DNA from 3 places in the Bacillus sp. LQ16 genome. Region 1 is predicted to be linked to each of the others. Evidence: riboswitches for the same ligand, from Rfam matches in the RefSeq annotation. Region 1 holds a riboswitch; each other region holds the start of a gene.
What was found. Region 1 has a riboswitch for S-adenosylmethionine ahead of AC3EMB_RS20875 (bifunctional homocysteine S-methyltransferase/methylenetetrahydrofolate reductase). Riboswitches for the same ligand answer to the same signal wherever they lie in the genome.

Region 1 (3,284 bases):
CGCCTCTTCCAGGATAAAATACATCTGTCACCCCGTCTTCATCATTTAAATATGCAACAACTGCTTTCGCATTTTCTTCATGCTGTCTCATGCGAAGCGCTAACGTTTTCATACCGCGAATTAATAACCATGAGTCAAATGGGCTTAAAACTGCACCTGATGCATTATGATAATGAGCGATTTCTTCACAAAGTTCCTTTCCTTTTGCAACGACAAGTCCGCTTAGTACATCGTTATGTCCCCCTAAATATTTCGTTGCGCTGTGAAGTACAATGTCAGCACCTTCTGTTAATGGTTGCTGTATATAAGGTGTGTAGAATGTGTTGTCTACAATAAGAAGTAGTCCGTGCCTTTTCGCTACAGTTGCGACAGCAGCAATATCAGTAACTTGCATTAATGGATTAGTTGGAGTTTCTATGAAAATAGCCTTCGTTTCAGTTGTGATAGCTTGCTCAATTTGTTTAATAGACTGTGTATTTACGTATCTACATCGAACATTCCACTTTTTTTCATGTTCAGAAAATAATCGATACGTTCCACCGTATAAATCTTCAGATACAATAAGTTCGTCTCCAGAGCGGAATAGAGAAAGGACGAGGAGAACAGCCGCCATCCCTGAACTACAGGCATAACCTTGTTCGCCATATTCTAAGTCTGCGATTGCCTGTTCTAAAAGACCTCGAGTTGGATTGCCAGTTCGTGAATAGTCAAAGCCAGTAGATTTACCAATTCCTTCATGACGATAAGCGGTTGAGAAATAAACTGGTGGATTAACCGTTCCAGTTGTAGTTTCACTGCGATTGCCGATTTGTGCTAGTTTTGTTTCGATTGTTGACATGTGAAAATTCCTCCTTTTTAAATTGAAACATTAAGTGAATATAAAATAAAAAAAGCCTTCTAAGAAGAAGGCTTTCGGTTTGAATAGAGTCTTCTTCTCATCTGTCAAATCTTTCACAATTTGCTGGAATTAGCACCTTATTAACAAAATGTTAATGGTTGCTGAGGCGTCACAGGGCCAGTCCCTCTACCTCTCTAGATAAGAATGTTCGTATGAAATTTTTATTATGTTTTTAACTTTACAACAAAAGATAATTGAATTGCAACTTTATTTTGAAAAATTTTTATTTTTCCGCAAGTGTCATTGACTTTTACTTTTGTGCATGCTAAATTTATTAAAAAATTAACAAACATTGTTAAAAGGGGAACGCATTTCCTTTTAGCTACATAAATAAAATAATAAAGACAACTCTTATTGAGAGCGGTGGAGGGAAAGGCCCTGTGAAACCCGGCAACCTTCAAACGAAATGTTTGAAACGGTGCTAATACCTGCAAAACGAATGTTTTGCATAATAAGAGGAGGAACGATTATGTCCCCCTCTTCAAAGTGAAGAGGGGGTTTTTATATTGATAGAAATGAGGGAGATTCGTGAAATTACTAGATTTATTATCAAAAGGAATTGTAATAGGTGATGGTGCGGTTGGAACGTTATTGCATTCACATGGCTTGCAAAGTAGCTTTGAAGAATTGAATGTATCTGATCCAGACTTAATTATATCGATCCATAAACAATATGTAGCTGCTGGAGCAGATGTAATTCAAACGAATACGTATGGAGCAAATGAGGCGAAATTACGTATGTACGGCTTAGAAAATCAAGTTACAGAAATTAATAGAGCGGCAGTAAAACTGGCGAAAGCATCTGTTACAGATAAAAATGCAATTTTAGGAACAATTGGTGGTATGAAACATATCGGAGCCGTTACAACGACTGATATGGAAAGGGAGTTTATGCTACTTGAACAGGCAGGGGCTTTACTAGAAGAACAGGTTGATGGATTACTATTAGAAACTTTTTACGATGAATTTGAATTACTTCATGCTGTTAAAGTATTGCGTAAGCAAACGAACATTCCAATTGTTGCTCAATTAGCGTTACATGAAGCAGGTACGACTCAAAATGGAAATGATGTCAATGAAATATTAAAGCAACTTATAGATTACGGTGCAAATGTTGTTGGATTAAATTGTCAACTAGGGCCGCTTCATATGACGGAGGCTTTCAAAATGATATCGATTCCGCAAAATGGCTATTTATCAGCATACCCAAATGCAGGTCTCCCGAATTATGTGGAGGGACGTTACGTATATGAGGGAAGCCCAGCTTATTTTGAGGCGATGACGCCGAGATTTATTGAGCAAGGTATTCGGTTATTAGGTGGTTGTTGTGGTACGACTCCAGAACATATTCAAAGTATGAAGCACGCTGTTGCGAATGTTACACCTGTAATAGAAAAAGACACCATTCAAAGGCCGAAAGTTGTTCATACGCATGAGAAACGTTCGAAGGCTCACGTCACTCTAGCAGAGAAAGCGAAAAAACAAACGACAGTTGTAGTGGAATTAGATCCACCGAAAACGTTAGATACACAGCGGTTTTTTGAAGGAGCAAGAGCTTTAAAAAGAGCGGGAGCAGATGCTATTACTCTAGCAGATAATTCATTAGCATCGCCTCGTATTTCTAATATGGCAATGGGTGCGTTATTAACGAAGCATGATATCCCGGTATTGACACATTTAACGTGTAGGGATCATAACGTCATTGGACTACAATCTCATTTGTTAGGTTTATCGGCGTTAGGGATGGAAGAAGTGTTAGCTTTAACTGGTGATCCAGCGCGCGTTGGTGATTTTCCTGGTGCAACTTCTGTATACGATTTGTCCTCTATTGAGCTCATTAAAATGATTAAAGAAATGAACGATGGACGTTCAATTTTAGGGAAATCAATTGGACCGGCGACAAGGTTTTCTGTAGGCGGCGCATTTAATCCTCACGTGAGGCACTTAAAAGCAGCGGTTAAGCGAATGGAACGAAAAATAGATGCTGGAGCGGAATATTTTTTAACTCAGCCAATTTACGATATCGCGTTAATTGAAGAAGTGTATGAAGCGACAAAGCATTTGGAACAACCTATTTTTATTGGAATTATGCCGTTAGTAAGTAAGCGGAATGCAGATTTTCTTCATTTTGAGGTACCGGGTATTACTCTTCCAGAAGAAATAAGAGAGAGAATGGATGGACACGAAACGAAAGAGGCGGCAATTGAGGAAGGGATTCGCATTTCGCAAGAATTGATCGACGCAGCGATGAAATATTTTAATGGTATTTATCTTATTACACCATTTTTAAAATATGAAATTACAGAACATCTTGTTAAATATGTAAGAGAAAAGCAAGAAGTGAAAGAAGGTATTAATTGATGAAGTGTATAGAAGAAAAATTACA
Region 2 (3,284 bases), 2.7 Mb from region 1:
TTGTAAATATTGTTCCAACAAACATTATGAAGTCATTGGCTGACGGAGATATGCTTGCTATTATCTTCTTCTCTGTACTATTTGGTTTAGGTGTAGCAGCAATTGGTGAAAGAGGAAGACCAGTTCTTCAATTTTTCCAAGGTGTAGCTGACGCAATGTTTTATGTAACAAACCAAGTTATGAAATTTGCACCATTTGGTGTGTTTGCACTAATTGGTGTTACAGTTTCTACATTTGGTCTTGCTTCATTAATTCCATTAGGGAAATTGCTAATTGTCGTATATGGGGCAATGATCTTCTTCGTCGTAGTTGTCTTAGGACTTACAGCGAAAATATTTGGAATTAACATTTTCCAATTCTTTAAGATTTTAAAAGACGAGCTGATCTTAGCGTATTCTACAGCAAGCTCAGAAACAGTTTTACCAAAAATCATGGAGAAAATGGAGAAATTCGGTTGTCCGAAAGCAATTACATCTTTCGTTATTCCGACAGGTTATTCATTTAACTTAGATGGATCAACTTTATATCAAGCAATTGCGGCTATTTTCTTGGCGCAAATGTACGGTATTGATTTATCTATTACACAACAAATTACATTATTACTTGTATTAATGGTTACATCAAAAGGTATCGCAGGTGTACCGGGCGTATCATTCGTTGTATTATTAGCGACACTTGGTACAGTAGGTATTCCACCTGAAGGTTTAGCGTTCATTGCTGGTATTGACCGTATTTTAGATATGGCTCGTACAGCAGTTAACGTTGTAGGAAACTCTTTAGCAGCTGTAGTTATGTCTAAGTGGGAAGGTCAATATGACGCTGAAAAAGGACAAGCTTATTTAAAAGAGATTTCTGAAAAGGGTCAAGCTGCTTAATTATAATATGAACAAGCTCTCACATAATATGTGGGAGCTTTTCTGTATATAGAAGAGGAGTATACATAATGAAACGTAAATATGGTGACGGTTCTTCGTGGAAAAGACTAATAGAAAAGAGTTATAGGCTTAAGCAAGTGGAAGAGGGAATGCTCGGAATACTGGATATAAAAAAGGTGAGAGAGCCTAGTTGTAAAGAATATGATGGTAAAGAAATTTGTATTGCAAGTGATGGGTATACGTGGGTTCAATATTTCATTAATGGAAAGAACTTTGCGATTACAGCTATGTTAGATGATAGGCACAATTTAGTGCAATATTATATTGATGTGACGAAAGAATATGAAATAGACGATCGTGGTTTACCGTATTTTGATGATTTATATTTAGATGTAGTATTATTACCTAGCGGTAAGGTGTATGTATTAGATGAAGAGGAGCTAGAGGATGCTTATAAAAGTGGCGATGTCACGAAGGAAGAGTATGAGTTAGCTTGGTACACTACGAAATGGATATTAGCAGCAATAAAAAATAGTGAATTTTATTGGATTTCAATATTGGAAGAAGAAATCGAAAAGTTAAAATGATTATTGTATTCAAATTTTTGTATAATTACCAAAAAAATCTATACAAAAAATAATTGACTTTTGTTTTGTAAGCGAGTAAAGTTAGGGAAGAAATTATTATTAAAAAATAAATATGAAACCTTCTTATAAAGAGAGGCGGAGGGACTGGCCCTACGATGCCTCGGCAGCGGACTCGATTTCAGAGTGCTGTGCCAAATCCAGCAAGCATGTGCTTGAAAGATGAGAAGAGCGTTTCTTATAGATGTATAAGACCTCTTCTCATCGGAAGAGGTCTTTTGTTATTCATTAGAAAAAGGTTGAAACTAGGGAGAGATGGTACTTTGAAAGAAACGAGAGGAAATGGTTTAGCTTTATTACCACTTGGGATATTTTTGGCGCTATTTATTGGTTCTGGAATTATTACAGGTGATTTCTATAAATTGCCGATACTTGTAGCAATTTCAATTGCTGTAGGAGTCGCTTTAGTGATGAATCGTAAAGAAAGTTTTAATGTGAAAGTCGAGCGGTTCGCTAAAGGTGCAGGAAATCCGGATATTATGATTATGGTATTAATTTTTGTGCTTGCAGGTGCATTTTCTGAAACGGCTAAAGGAATGGGCGGAGTAGACTCAACTGTTAATTTAGCGTTAACTATTTTACCGCCAGGATTTATCGTAGCTGGAATCTTTGTTATTGGTGCATTTATTTCATTAGCAATGGGAACTTCAATGGGAACAATTGCAGCATTAGCGCCGATTGCTGTAGGTATTAGTGGTCAAACTGATATCTCAATTGCGCTTGCAATGGCTACTGTTGTTGGGGGAGCGATGTTTGGTGATAATTTATCATTTATTTCAGATACAACAATCGCAGCTGTTCGTTCACAAGGAACAGAAATGAAAGATAAGTTTAAAACGAATTTTTTAATTGTGTTACCAGCGGCTATTATTACAATTGTATTATTAGTAATAGTTACTTCAGGAAGTGACACGCAAATTAAAGCACATAGCTTTGATTGGATAAAGATTTTACCGTACGCAGGAGTACTTATTACAGCGCTACTTGGCTGGAATGTACTTATTGTATTAACTGGTGGAACTGTATTATCTGGTGTTATCGGTCTTATAGATGGAAGTTACACGTTAGAAAGTTTCTTTAAAAGTGTAACGACTGGAATGGGCGGTATGATGGAGTTAGTATTACTTGCTATATTAATTGGCGGTATGGTTGAATTAATCCAATATAATGGTGGTATTCAATATTTAATGAATGTATTAACACGTAATATTCGTTCGAAAAAAGGTGCAGAATTTGGTATTGCTGGTTTAGTAAGTATGACGAATATGTGTACAGCGAATAATACGATTTCGATTATCTTTACAGGCCCGCTTGCAAAAAATATTGCAGATCAATATGAAATAGACCCTCGTAAATCAGCGAGTGTATTAGATCTTTTCTCATGTTGTGTACAAGGATTAATTCCGTACGGTGCCCAAATGTTAACGGCAGCAGGATTTGCAGCGTTATCTCCGGTTGAATTATTGCCATATGCATTTTATCCAATCTTAGTTGGAGTATGTGGGATTGTTTCTATTTTAATTGGATTTCCAAGATTTTCGAAAGTAGCTGAGAAAAAAGAGTATCATAAAACAGCTTAATTTAATATGAATGTTAGTAATTAAAAAAACGTGCAGAGAATAAACTCTGCACGTTTTTTTGCGTAAAGGGCTGAATATGACTCGGTCTTAAGTCTGAGTTAAAAACGGTTCTTAAGCTCGTTATGGAAAGATGAAAAAATAGTTAAGATAAGAGTATCAAATCGAAGGGAGGCAAGCACAAGATG
Region 3 (3,284 bases), 1.1 Mb from region 1:
GAAGTGAGTATGGCGTTCGTTCCGCAAATCGCATTAGCTGCTTCACTTGGAAAACGTATCGTTGTTTGTGGCGACTTTTTACAATTACCTCCAATTGCGATGGCAAACCATGAACTCGTTCGCAAATGGCTTGGGGAAGATATGTTTTACCACGCTGGGATTGTTGATTCTGTAAATAAATCAGAAGCGCATCCGAACCTATTTATGTTGCAGGAACAAAGACGTATGCATGCGGATATATCGAAGTTTACAAACTCATTTATTTATAAAAATAGAGTATACGATCATCCGTCTGTTTCAGAGCGTAAAGAACTTGCGCAATTGCAGCCGTTCGCAAATGAAGCGAGTGTTTTATTTGATACGAGCCAAATGGGAGCTTTTTCGTTAAAAGATGCTGCTTCTGGTTCACGTTTTAACATTATGTCTGGTTTAGTAGCGATGCAAATGATGTTAATCGGATTGTTAGACGGTGTTCAGTCTATTGGTGTTGTGACACCTTACAGGGCGCAGTCACGCTTTTTATCGACGTGTATTAGAGAAATGTTGCAGAGAACGAAATATCAAAACATACCAGTTTTAGCGGCGACAGTTCATAAGTTCCAAGGTTCTGAAAGAGATATGATGATCTTTGATACAGTTGACAGTTATCCGCAGGAACGACCTGGCGTATTATTCTTTGATCACAAAAACCATCGCCTCGTCAATGTAGCAGTGACAAGGGCGAGAGGGAAGTTCATTCAATTATCAGATTGCCATTATATGCGTAAAAATCTTTCTAGAAAACAAGCGTTATCGCAATTAACAGCTCATATAGAACGTCATGGAGATGTGTATGATCGCACGACATCAAGACAATTGTGGGAACGGAAAATTTCGAAACGTTTACGCTGGTTTATGGAAATGAATCTTGAAGAGCCGAAAGGGCTATTAAAAGATATTCTAGCCGCAAAACGAAAAATTATTATTTCACTTCCAAGTACAAAACAAGTGGATAAGCGAGTATGGCAAGCGTTAATGCGTACAAATGCACAGATAACAGTTTATAGTGATGGACCAGTTCCACTGAAAAATGTAAAGTTACAAAGACAAAATAAAGCATTCCCGTTTATCGTAATTGATGATGAAATCTTCTGGGCAGGCGCACCGCTTACATCTCAAATGATGTTTGAAGGTAGTGCGGAATTTCCGTACGTATGTGCAAGACTGCAAGCACCAGAAACAATTGGTGTATTAAAAGGATTTTTAGATATTCGGTAAATTCGGATAGGAATTCCTTGACTTTTACTTAGAATGAACTTAGAATAAAAAATAATTTAATATAATTTTATGAAAATTCTTATCACGAGAGGTGGAGGGACTGGCCCTATGATACCTCGGCAGCGGATTCGTTATGAATACTGTGCCAATTCCAGCAAGGTAACTTGAAAGATAAGAAAGAAGCTCATTTTGACTGTATATACAGAAGCCTCTTTCTATCTTTTAGAAAGAGGCTTTTTTATGTGAAAATAAAAGGAGGAAGAACAATGGGAGCGACAGGAGTAACGTCACAAAGAAAAACAATTGAAGAGAGTATCGAAAGAAATAAGGAAAAGTACATAGAAACAAGTCATGATATTCATGCGAATCCAGAGATTGGTAACCAAGAGTTTTATGCATCTAGAACGTTAAGTTTATTGCTAGGCAGTGCAGGATTTCAGTTGCAGCACAATATAGCTGGACATGAAACGGGATTTATCGCGCGAAAAAGCTCTGGAAAACAAGGACCAGCAATCGCATTTTTAGCGGAGTACGACGCTTTACCAGGACTAGGCCATGCGTGTGGTCACAATTTAATCGGCACAATTAGTGTTGCAGCAGCAATTGCATTATCAGAAACGCTTGAAGAAATTGGCGGGGAAGTTGTTGTGTTTGGTACGCCAGCAGAAGAAGGCGGGCCAAATGGTAGCGCGAAATCAAGTTATGTAAAGGCAGGTTTATTTAAAGATATTGATGCGGCGCTTATGATTCATCCGAGCGGAAAAACAGCGACAACGAGTCCTTCACTAGCAGTCGATCCACTTGATTTTCATTTTTACGGAAAAACAGCTCATGCTGCAGCTTCGCCAGAAGAAGGGATTAACGCATTAGATGCGGTTATTCAGCTTTATAACGGTATTAATGCACTTCGCCAACAACTTCCGTCAGACGTGAGAATTCATGGCGTCATTACAGAGGGAGGAAAAGCACCTAATATTATTCCTGACTATGCCGCAGCAAGATTCTTCATCCGCGCAGCAACGCGAAAAAGATGTGCAGAAGTAACAGAAAAAGTAAAAAACATTGCTGAGGGAGCAGCGTTAGCAACAGGTACAAAAGTAAAAATTCATCAATTCCAAAATGAAATCGATGAATTACTCGTAACAAAAACATATAACGATATCGTAGCGGAAGAACTAGAACTATTAGGTGAAGATGTAAATCGTAAAGAAAGAGTAGGGATCGGTTCAACCGACGCAGGAAACGTAAGTCAAGTCGTACCGACAATTCATCCGTACATTAAAATCGGACCAGATGATTTAATTGCACATACGAATGAATTTAGAGAAGCAGCACGTTCAGAACTTGGAGATAAAGCATTAATTACATCGGCAAAAGCATTAGCAAATACGGCGTATCGATTAATTACGGAAGAAGGGTTGTTAGAGAAGGTGAAGGAGGAGTTTAGAGAGGCGCAGAGGAATCAAGGGTAAGGGGATTAAAGTGCTCTTTTCAAAGAGTAATCTAATTAATAAGTAGAGATACAAAAAGAACATTGAAATATCAATGTTCTTTTTTGTTTACTAGTCATTGATTTTGTTGGTTTTTCTCAAGAAAGAGAAACTTTTACTGTTAGTGAGGATAATACGTATCCCTTTATCAAAACGACAATTTCTCCTCAAATTCACTCTTTAATACTATTAAAGGAGATGACAAGCCAAATTGCATTAAGGAGTCTAAAAATGCAGCGAGGGAATCCATCGAATCGCTCATGACCTTCATCATATAATTAAATTCCCCACTAATTCGAAATAAATCTGTTACTTCAGGAGCTGCATTACAATACTGGATAAAATCAGAGCATTGGCTCGTTTTAAACATGATGAATGCTTGAATGTTTTTATTAATTTTTGCAGGCTCAAATTTCGTTCGATAAGCCGCTATAACTCCTTGATCTTCAAGCTTGTTAATACGTTCTTTTACAGCAGGTTGCGTCATGGATATAATTCGTCCTATTTCTGAAACAGAAATTCTCGCATTTTCATACA

Region 2: another riboswitch for S-adenosylmethionine. It lies ahead of AC3EMB_RS07570 (Na+/H+ antiporter NhaC family protein); the one in region 1 lies ahead of AC3EMB_RS20875 (bifunctional homocysteine S-methyltransferase/methylenetetrahydrofolate reductase).
Region 3: another riboswitch for S-adenosylmethionine. It lies ahead of AC3EMB_RS15520 (M20 family metallopeptidase); the one in region 1 lies ahead of AC3EMB_RS20875 (bifunctional homocysteine S-methyltransferase/methylenetetrahydrofolate reductase).

Annotation. Positions count from the first base shown of each region.
Region 1 is NZ_CM173491.1:4,143,493-4,146,776, reverse strand. Features, by position in the region: gene metI (cystathionine gamma-synthase/O-acetylhomoserine thiolyase) at 1-838, opposite strand, end outside; SAM riboswitch class I at 933-1,043, opposite strand; SAM riboswitch class I at 1,247-1,356, shown strand; gene AC3EMB_RS20875 (bifunctional homocysteine S-methyltransferase/methylenetetrahydrofolate reductase) at 1,427-3,259, shown strand; gene metH (methionine synthase) at 3,259-3,284, shown strand, end outside.
Region 2 is NZ_CM173491.1:1,488,543-1,491,826, forward strand. Features, by position in the region: gene gltP (glutamate/aspartate:proton symporter GltP) at 1-875, shown strand, start outside; gene AC3EMB_RS07565 (ribonuclease FAU-1 family protein) at 944-1,462, shown strand; SAM riboswitch class I at 1,583-1,688, shown strand; gene AC3EMB_RS07570 (Na+/H+ antiporter NhaC family protein) at 1,783-3,099, shown strand; gene AC3EMB_RS07575 (lmo0954 family membrane protein) at 3,282-3,284, shown strand, end outside.
Region 3 is NZ_CM173491.1:3,085,045-3,088,328, reverse strand. Features, by position in the region: gene AC3EMB_RS15525 (AAA domain-containing protein) at 1-1,257, shown strand, start outside; SAM riboswitch class I at 1,334-1,435, shown strand; gene AC3EMB_RS15520 (M20 family metallopeptidase) at 1,524-2,729, shown strand; gene AC3EMB_RS15515 (Lrp/AsnC family transcriptional regulator) at 2,896-3,284, opposite strand, start outside.